One region of the Kitasatospora sp. NPDC088783 genome, then DNA from elsewhere that is predicted to be linked to it. Evidence: riboswitches for the same ligand, from Rfam matches in the RefSeq annotation. Region 1 holds a riboswitch; each other region holds the start of a gene.

Region 1 (3,263 bases):
GCCGCAGCCGCCGGTCCGGTCGCCCCGGCCGCGACCGGGCTGGGCGCGGCGCGCTGTGGTGGGCCGGTGGTCAGCCGTGGGTCACGCTCACAGCGCCGCCTCCGCTTCCGGAACGGGCTCCCGGCGCCCGGCGGCTCCCGCCACCGTCCCCGCCGCCGTCCGGACCCCGGGCGCGGGCTCCGGCTCAGGTCCAAGTCCGGCCGCCGGCTCGGGCTCCGGCTCGGGAGGCCGGCTCGCCGGCAGGTGACGGACCGCGGGGAGCGCGAGCAGGACGAACGCGACCGGGACGGCGAGGGCGGTCATCCCGAACAGCGTGGGACGCACGCCGAGGCTCTCGGAGAGCGGACCGGCCAGCACCAGCCCGAGCGGCATCAGGGCGACGGCGATCAGGTGGTCGTAGGAGCTGACCCGGGAGAGCACCCGCTCCGGTATGTGCACCTGGAGCGAGGTCTCCCAGAGCACGAAGAACAGGGACACGCCCACGCCCGTGACCGCCTTCAGGGCGGCGATCACCCAGACCGGCGCACCGGAGCCGATGATCGCGGCCTGGCAGGAGGCGACCGCCATCGCCACCGCCGCGACGGCCATCGGGCGGGCCGGTTTCCACCGGTAGGAGCACACGTCCCCCACGATCGAGCCGAGGCCGAAGGCGATCACCACCACCGTCCAGGCGTTGGCGCCGCCCCACTCGCGCTTCGCCAGCACCGGCCCGAGCACGAACACCGAGGGCAGCACCACGACGTGGTAGACCGCCATGGCGAGCATGCTCGACCACACCCACGTCCGGCTGCGCACCTGCTGCCAGCCGATCCGCAGCTCGGCCAGGAACCCGGGCCGCTCGCCCCGCTCGGCCCCGCCGTCGACGCCGCCCGCCGCGACCGCACCGTCGACCGCGCCCAGCCGGGCCAGCACCGCGGCACTGACCGCGAAACTCGCGGCGTCCATCGCCAGCGCACCCCCCGGGCCGACCGCCGCGATCAGCAGACCGGCCAGCGCCGGGCCGACCACCAGGCCCGTCGACTGGACGAACCCGCTCAGCGCGTTCGCCTCGCGCAGCCGATCGGCGGGGACCAGCAGGGGCAGCAACCCGGTGGAGGCGGGGAGGAAGAAGGCGTCCGCGACCCCGAACAGCGCCATCAGCAGCGCCAGCAGCCCGACCCGGGCGGTGCCGGTGAGCAGCAGCACCGCGACGGCCGCCTGGACGGCGCACCGCAGCAGGTCGGAGGCCAGCATGATCCGCCGTCTCGGTATCCGATCCGCCCAGACGCCCCCGACCAGGGCGAACACCAGCAGCGGGAGCAGCCCGGCGGCCGTCACCAGCCCCACGTCGACGGCCGAGCCGCCGATCGACAGCACGGCGAAGGGCAGCGCCACGAACGACACCCGGTCTCCCAGGGTCGACAGCGACTGGCCGACGAACAGCCTGGCGAACTGGCGCTCGGTGCGGAGCACTTCAGGAATCAGGGCGCCCACGGAACCTCCCCAACGGACTCGACGGACCTGACGGACCTGTCGGACCCGACGAACTCGACGGACCCGGCGACGCGCCCACCGGAACAGCGAGCAGGGCGATCGTAGGAAGCCCGCCGACCCCCTGTCGCATCATTTATCCGCAACGCGCCGAATGCCCCGTTTACACCCAACTCGGCTACCCTCAAAGGCAGTTGGCGGGCGAGAGCCGCCGACACCACCCCGGCGGAGCACCGGCCTTCCCCGCTCCCTCCCACCCCAATCCCACCGATCGGCCAGACTTCTCCCACCGATCCGCCGACCCTCCCCTCGTCCTCCCGCCCGATCTCCCGTCAACAGGTCGTCCACACACCACGCAGGACCCGACGTGACGAGGGCGTGATCCGAGCGCGACGCGCTTGTGATTGCCACGTTCGAGTGAATAGGCTCGCCCCGGCTCGCACCGCCGGGCCCCCGCACGCGACAACGCCGAGCCCTGTCCACCGCGCTGCGGGTCGACCACCAAGACCCTTGGGCAGGGACGGGGGAACCACGATTGTTGCCGTCCCCCACGGCTAGGGGTGAAGCCGTCCGCACCGGGTGACCGGGGCGCGACGGCCGGGCCTCCCTCCCGGCCCGAACCCGACAGCTCACCCCGTAGGCGTGCGGAGAGGATCTCGCATGCTCTTCACGGGTTCGGGACGCCACCGTCGGCAGGGTCCGGCGGAGAAGGCGGCCGAGCGGGCGATCGCGGCGGCCGGCGTGGCCGGTGTCGGCATCGCCCTGCCGCTGCTCGCCGTCACCGGCGCACACGCCGCCCCCAGCGCGGTCTGGGACCGGGTCGCCGACTGCGAGAGCGGAGGGAACTGGAGTTCCGACGCGGGCAACGGCATCTACGGCGGCCTGGGGATCACCGCCCAGCGCTGGAACGACTACGGCGGCACCCAGTACTCGGCGCTGCCGAACGGGGCCACCCGCAGCCAGCAGATCGCCGTCGCCGAACGCATCCTGGCCACCGAGGGCCCCTCGCCCTGGTCGGCGTGTGCGGACGACGCGGGCCTGAACACCGCCAGCGCGCCGGGCGTGGTCGACGACAACGACTCGGCGGACGAGACGGGTTCGCTGCGCGGCGCACGCGGCGTCGCGGCGGTCAACTCCGCCCCGGACGGCAGCACCGTCCCGGACGGGAAGAGCACGCCGGTGTTCTCCGGCCTGCCCGGCTACGACCCGGTCTCGCACGTGTACTGGTACGAGAAGAACGGCGCCTGGTTCTGGACCAGCCACCAGAGCCTGTACGAGCGCTACATGCAGCTGACGCACCCCCAGCCGCACCCGAGCGCGCCGACCACGACCACCCCGGACCCGACCGTCCCCACCCCGAACGCCCCGGACGCCTCGGCCACCCCGACCGTCCCGCCGGTCCCCCCCACCGACCCGGCCGCTCCCGGCGACCCCACCGACCCGACCGCCTCGCCCAGCCCGAACACGCCCACCGACGGCAGCACCGGCACCAACAACGGGAACGGGGGCGGCCTGCTGCCCACCCTCCCGGTCACCCCGTCGCCCGGCCCGTCCACCGGCACCGGCACCGGCACCGGCAGCACCCCGGACGCGTCGCCCGGCGGCGGCACCACCACCGCCCCGGGCGCGGGCAGCGGCACGGCCGCACCCACGGACGCGTCCACCACCCCGGCGGCCCCGACCACCCCGGCGGCCCCGGCTCCGGCAGCGTCCCCGGCCCCGTCCGCGCAGCCGTACACCGTAGGCCCCGGCGACACGCTGGCCTCGATCGCCCGCAGCAACGCCGTGGGCGG
Region 2 (3,263 bases), on a different contig from region 1:
GAGTGGCAGCGGGCGGCCCGGCGGCTGAACGCCAAGCGCGCGGAGAAGCTCCGCGCGGAGGCCGACTGGCAGGGCGAGGTGCTGCTCTCCCTGCTGCGCCGCTCCGACCTGGTGACCTGGCCCCGGCTGTACGCCCTGCTGCTGCGCGCGGACGGGGTGCCGACCGCGGACCTCGGTGCGGTCCGGGCCTGGCTGGCGGCGTTCCGCGAACTCCCGGAGGAGGAGCGCTTCGCCGCCTTCGACCGGGTGCCCGGCCTGGACGGGGACGGCCACTGGGACCAGCCGGGACGGCCGCTGCTGATCGGCGTCTCCACCGACGGGGCCCGGCGGCTGCTGGAGCAGGGCCTGATGCGGCGCAGCTACCGCAACCTCGCCGAGCTGAACGCCCGCGGACTGCCGATGCCCGCCGAACTCACCGGCGCGTTCGAGGAGTTCGAGGAGGCGGTGGCGCAGGCCGCGATCGACCTGTGCGGCGAGTGGACCGTCCCGGGGCTGCCGCGGCTGCTGCTGGAGGAGTTCCCGGAGCTGGCCCCCGAGGAGTACTGAGCGGGCCGGGGCGGCCGGGCGCGAGAGGGCCGCGCACCGCCCCGGGCGGGGCCTAGGGCCGGAGGCCGAGGTGGTGCAGCCAGGGGAGGGGGTCGACGGGGGCCGCGCCGCCCGGGCGGACTTCGAGGTGCAGGTGGGGGGTGGTGGCGTTGCCGGTGGCGCCGACGGCCCCGAGGACGGTGCCGGGGGCGACCCGGCCGGCGGGGGCGGCGATCCGGGAGAGGTGGCAGTACCAGAGCTCGGTGCCGTCGGGGAGGGTCTGGATGACCCGGTAGCCGTAGGTGCCGGACCAGCCCGCCGAGGTGACGGTGCCGGCGGTGACGGCGGTGACGGGGGTGCCGGTGCGGGCGGCGAAGTCCAGGCCGGTGTGCAGGTGGGCCCAGTGCGCACCGGGCTGGGCGGACGGGTCGGCCAGCCGGTAGCCGGCGACCGGCAGGACGGCCTCGGCCGCGGTGGCCTCGGTGGCCGCGGTCTCGGGCGCGGCCGCGGTCTCGGCCCGGCGGTCGGCGTGCTTGGCCTCCGCCTCCTGCGCGGCGGCGACCCGGGCGGACTCCTCGGTGGCGGTGCGCTGCCCGTCGGCCTGCTGGAGGATGCGGGCGGCCAGGGCGAGGCCCGGGTCCGCGGCGAGCAGTCCCTCGGAGGCTTCGTCGGCGGCGGCGACGGGGGCCGGGGCCGGTGCGGCGGCCTGGGCGGGGGCGGCGGCGAGGCCGGTGGCGCCGAGGGCGGCGGTCATCGCGGTGACGCCCAGCAGCGGTGCGCCGACGCGGGCCTGGCGGGGCAGCCGGGGCCGGACGGGTTCGGTCTCGACCGGGTGGTCGAGCAGCTGGGTGCCGGTGCTCTCGGTGTAGGTCGACGCCACGGGGGCGCGCTCCTTCCTTCCCTGCCGCCGACCGGGTTAGCTGACGGGTTCGGAGGTGGAAGGTCTCCTACGGTCGGGCCCAGGGCCGTCCCGATTCACCCCGGTGGAACGTGGTTCCCCGGCTCCCGGGCCCGACCGCGGGGGTGGGCCCGATGGATTAGGCGTGGCGCACGGTGCCGCATGGTTACGGCGTTGCCGACCGCGCTGCGTTATCAAACGTTAATCCTATGGACCCCATGATTCCAAGCGCCTACCGAGGTGCAGTGAAACTTTCCTGACGCCCTATGGGCGATTTGTGACGGTTCGCCAAGGGGCCCGGTTCCGGACATGACGGACCGTGACGGCGCGGTTGAGTATCCGTACTCACGACCCCCCGCGGCCCCCGGCGGGACCCTGGCCCCATGACCGCATCCGTGCCGCACCGCACCACCTCCGCCTACTACCTGCAGGCCGTCGCCTCCTTCGCGTTCGCCACGGCCGCCCTCGTCCTCGGGATCGCCTACCTCCCGGTCAGCGCCTGGATGCGCGCCTTCCTCGGCGTCGGCCTGCTCTACGAGATCACCTCCGCGTTCACGCTGGCCAAGGTGATCCGCGACCGCCAGGACGAGGGCGCGCTCACCAGCCGGGTCGACCAGGCCCGGCTGGAGAAGCTGCTCGCCGAGCACGACCCGTTCAAGGTCGACGGGATCTGACCGGACGGGGCCTGGCGGGATCCGAGCGCCCGGCGGGCGGGCGGCGCGGGCGGCAGGGGCGGGCGGCAGGGGCGGGCCGGTGGCCGGGAGTTGACGGCTAAGGCTATTAGCCTTAGCTTTATGGCTATCGGCAGGAGCCGGGCCCTGAGCGCCCGGAGCGCCGGACGCCCGCCAGGAGGCCCGCGATGAACAGCACCCTCGGCACCACCACCCGGTACCTCGACGTCACCGGCGGCCGGATCGCCTACGACGACGCCCCCGGCCCCGGCGTCCCGGTCGTCCTGCTGCCCGGCATGCTCGACAAGCGGGCCGTCTACCGCCACCTCGCCCCGCTGCTGGGCGCCGCCGGGCACCGGGTGGTCAGCATGGACCTGCGCGGCATGGGCGAGTCCTCGACCGGCTTCACCGACCACAGCCCGGCCGCGATCGCCGAGGACCTGGCGGCCCTGCTGGACCACCTGGACCTGCGCGGCGCCGTCCTGGTCGGCAGCTCGTACACCGGCGCCAGCGTGGTCCGGGCCGCCGCGCTCGCCCCCGGGCGCACCGGCGGCGTGGTGCTGATCGACGCGTTCGTCGAGAACCTGCCGCTGAACGGCTTCCAGAAGGCGCTGTTCGGCCTGGCCGCCCCGCTGGTCACCGCGTTCCCCGGGCTGTGGAGCGCGATGCAGAAGTTCTACTACCCGGGCGAGCGGCCCGCCGACTTCGACGCCTACCGGGCCGGGCTGGCCGCGATGCTCCGCGAGCCCGCCCGCAAGGCCGCGCTGCGCGGCTACCTGAGGGGCGACTCCGCGCCGGTCGGCTGGTGCGCGGCGGTCGACGTGCCCGCACTGGTGCTGATGGGCGACAAGGACCCGGACTTCCCGCGGCCCGGGCTGGTCGCCGACCGGCAGGCCGCCGCGCTGCGCGGCCGCACAGTGATGATCGGCGGCGCCGGCCACTACCCGATGGCCAGTCACCCGCAGGCCGTCGCCGACGCCCTGCTGCCCTTCCTGGCCGGACTGGGCGGGCCGGCCGGGCAGGCCGGGCAGGCAGGCCCGTCCGACGAGAACGGGACCGCCCGCTGATGCCCCGCGCCGGACTCTCCACCGCCGCCGTGGTGGACCACGCCCTCGAACTGATCGACGAGCGCGGCGCCGAGGCGCTCACCCTGGCCGCCGTCGCCGCCC
Region 3 (3,263 bases), on a different contig from region 1:
AGCTCACCGACCGGCTGATCGACTCCTTCGCGGCCCGCGGCGAGGCCGACCTGATCCACGAGTTCGCCTTCCCGCTCCCCATCTACGCGATCTGCGACCTGCTCGGCGTCCCCGAGGAGGACCAGGACGACCTGCGCGACTGGGCCGGCATGATGATCCGGCACACCGGCGGCAAGAGGGGAGGGGTGGGCCGCGCGGTCAAGCAGATCCGCGGCTACCTGGCCGACCTGATCCACCGCAAGCGGGCCGACCTCGGCGACGACCTGATCTCCGGCCTGATCCGGGCCGGTGACCACGGCGAGCACCTGACCGAGAACGAGGCCGCGGCGATGGCCTTCATCCTGCTGTTCGCCGGTTTCGAGACCACCATCAACCTCATCGGCAACGGGATGCACGCGCTGCTGCGCGACCCGGGACAGCGCACCCTGCTGCAGGACTCGCTGGCCCGCGGCGAGTCCGGCCTGCTGGCGACCGGGATCGAGGAACTCCTGCGCTACGACGGCCCGGTGGAGCTGGCGACCTGGCGCTTCGCCACCGCGCCGCTGACCATCGGCGGGGTGGACGTCCCGGTCGGCGACCCGGTGCTGGTGGTGCTGGCCGCGGCGGACCGCGACCCGGCCCGGTTCGCCGCCGAGAACACCCTCGACCTGGCCCGGCAGGACAATCCGCACCTGGGTTTCGGTCACGGCATCCACTACTGCATCGGCGCCCCGCTGGCCCGGCTTGAGGGGCAGCGCGCGATCGGCAGCCTGCTGACCAGGCTCCCGGACGTCCGGCTGGCCGCCGATCCGGCCGAGCTGCGCTGGCGGGGCGGGCTGATCATGCGCGGTCTGCGCGACCTCCCGGTCTCCTTCACGCCCCGCTGACGCCGTTTCAGCACCCGCGACACGCCGCCGTGCTGGGCCGACGACGCGCCGGGGCGGGGGCGCGCGTCGCACTCCCGTCCGGGACGAATCCGGACATACCTGGATCGTTCGTTGACGAAGTGGGAATTTCCGTGATTTCGGCGTGATCATGGTGATATGAGCTTGTGATTGCTCGTCAGCTTTGCTTACTCTCCGACATGCCCGCAGCTGCGGGCCCCGATCGCGGCACGCCGAGTCCTGTCCGCCGCGTCCTCGGGCCACCGACCAGGTACCGGACAGGAGTGGGGGAACCAGTGTGAACGCCGTAGTCCCAACGGCTTGGGGTGAAGCCGCCGAGCAACGGGCGCAAGCGCGCCCGGACCGTCCGGCGGCCGGGCCAGCCTCCCGGTCCGAACCCGACAGCTCACCTCGCAGGCGTGCGGAGAGGATGTCCCGTGCTGTTCACCCACACTGTTCGTCACCCCCGTAGTACCAAGGCCGAGAAGGTCATCGCCGCCGCCGGCGTGGCCTCGGTCGGCCTGGCACTTCCCCTGTTGGCCGCCACCGGAGCGGTCGCGGCACCCGTCGACACCTGGGACCGCGTGGCCCAGTGCGAGAGCGGCGGGAACTGGGGCATCAACACCGGGAACGGGTTCTTCGGCGGCCTGCAGTTCACCTCCTCCACCTGGCGCGCCTACGGCGGCGGCCAGTACGCGGCCCGCGCCGACCAGGCCAGCCGCTCCCAGCAGATCGCGGTGGCCGAGCGGGTGCTCGCCTCCCAGGGCCCCGGCGCCTGGCCGGTCTGCTCCAAGCGGGCCGGGCTGGTCAAGGGCGGCGCGCCCGCCGAGGTGTCCGCCGACACCGCCTCGCGCTCCGAGGAGCGCCCCACCGCGCCCCGGCGGCCGCAGGACTCGCCGTCCAAGCGGCCGGCCGAGACCGCCGCCGACCCCCAGGACGCGCCCCAGGCCCCCCAGCCGGCCCCGCAGGGCGCCGCCGGCGGCTACACCGTCCAGGGCGGCGACACGCTCTCCGCCATCGCCGCCGCGCAGCACGTGGCCGGCGGCTGGGAGTGGATCTACCAGGCGAACCGGCAGCTGATCGGCGCCGACCCCGACCTGATCCTGCCCGGACAGGTACTCGCCCTCTGACGCCGGGGCCCGCACCGGGCCCGGCACCCGGCCCGGCACCCGGCCCGGCATCCGGTCCGGCATCCGGGACGCGAGGCCCGCGGACCTGACGAGGTCCCGCCGCCGCCCTGACGAGGGCCGCGTCCCCTGACGCCCCGTCCGCTCCCGGCGCGCGCCGAGCAGTTCGCGCCACCGGGAGCGGCGGACCGGCCGTCAAACAGGTGAACTACCGGTGAGTAGCCGGGCCACACCGTGAGACGGGGCCCGGCCGGGCGTGGCCGCGGCGCGCTGTGCGGCTAGGCTCTGGTCGTAACGACCACACATCCGCTTCCGCTAGGAGATGCCTCGTGCCGTCCATTGATGTCGTCGTAGCCCGTGAGATCCTCGACTCCCGCGGCAACCCCACGGTCGAGGTCGAGGTCGGTCTCGACGACGGCAGCACCGGTCGCGCGGCCGTCCCGTCGGGTGCCTCCACCGGTGCCTTCGAGGCGCTGGAGCTCCGCGACGGCGACAAGAACCGCTACTTCGGCAAGGGCGTCGAGAAGGCCGTCCTCGCCGTGATCGAGCAGATCGGCCCCGAGCTGGTCGGCTACGACGCCACCGAGCAGCGCCTGATCGACCAGGCCATGCTCGACCTGGACGCCACCCCGGACAAGTCCTCGCTCGGCGCCAACGCGATCCTCGGCGTCTCGCTCGCCGTGGCGCACGCCGCCTCCGAGGCCAGCGACCTGCCGCTGTTCCGCTACCTGGGCGGCCCGAACGCCCACGTGCTGCCCGTCCCGATGATGAACATCCTCAACGGCGGCTCGCACGCGGACTCCAACGTCGACATCCAGGAGTTCATGATCGCCCCGATCGGCGCGGAGTCCTTCTCCGAGGCCGTCCGCTGGGGCGTCGAGGTCTACCACACCCTCAAGGGCGTGCTGAAGGAGCGCGGGCTCTCCACCGGCCTGGGCGACGAGGGCGGCTTCGCCCCGAACCTGGACTCCAACCGCGAGGCCCTCGACCTCATCACCGAGGCCATCAAGAAGGCCGGCTACACCCCGGGCAAGGACGTCGCGCTCGCCCTGGACGTCGCCGCCTCCGAGTTCCACAAGGACGGCGCCTACCAGTTCGAGGGCAAGGCGCTCTCCTCCGCCGACCTGATCTCGTACTACGCCGAGCTGGTCGCCGACTACCCGCTGGTCTCCATCGAGGACCCGCTGGACGAGTCGGACTGGGACGGCTGGAAGGCCATCACCGACGCGCTGGGCGACAAGGTCCAGCTGGTCGGCGACGACCTGTTCGTCAC

What was found. A riboswitch is a leader RNA that binds a small molecule or an ion and turns the genes downstream of it on or off. The one in region 1 is predicted to bind cyclic di-AMP.
Region 2: linked by a shared signal. The riboswitch ahead of ACIP60_RS33295 (M23 family metallopeptidase) and the one ahead of ACIP60_RS06930 (transglycosylase family protein) in region 1 are both predicted to bind cyclic di-AMP.
Region 3: linked by a shared signal. The riboswitch ahead of ACIP60_RS10750 (transglycosylase family protein) and the one ahead of ACIP60_RS06930 (transglycosylase family protein) in region 1 are both predicted to bind cyclic di-AMP.

What each region holds. Positions count from the first base shown of each region.
Region 1 covers NZ_JBIVKJ010000002.1:566,902-570,164, reverse strand. The annotation lists gene ACIP60_RS06935 (MFS transporter) at 88-1,473, opposite strand; cyclic di-AMP (ydaO/yuaA leader) riboswitch at 1,960-2,127, shown strand; gene ACIP60_RS06930 (transglycosylase family protein) at 2,131-3,263, shown strand, end outside.
Region 2 covers NZ_JBIVKJ010000019.1:23,451-26,713, forward strand. The annotation lists gene ACIP60_RS33290 (hypothetical protein) at 1-546, shown strand, start outside; gene ACIP60_RS33295 (M23 family metallopeptidase) at 599-1,405, opposite strand; cyclic di-AMP (ydaO/yuaA leader) riboswitch at 1,416-1,565, opposite strand; gene ACIP60_RS33300 (YiaA/YiaB family inner membrane protein) at 1,807-2,097, shown strand; gene ACIP60_RS33305 (alpha/beta fold hydrolase) at 2,283-3,161, shown strand; gene ACIP60_RS33310 (TetR-like C-terminal domain-containing protein) at 3,161-3,263, shown strand, end outside.
Region 3 covers NZ_JBIVKJ010000003.1:497,069-500,331, reverse strand. The annotation lists gene ACIP60_RS10755 (cytochrome P450) at 1-866, shown strand, start outside; cyclic di-AMP (ydaO/yuaA leader) riboswitch at 1,099-1,297, shown strand; gene ACIP60_RS10750 (transglycosylase family protein) at 1,301-1,993, shown strand; gene eno (phosphopyruvate hydratase) at 2,320-3,263, shown strand, end outside.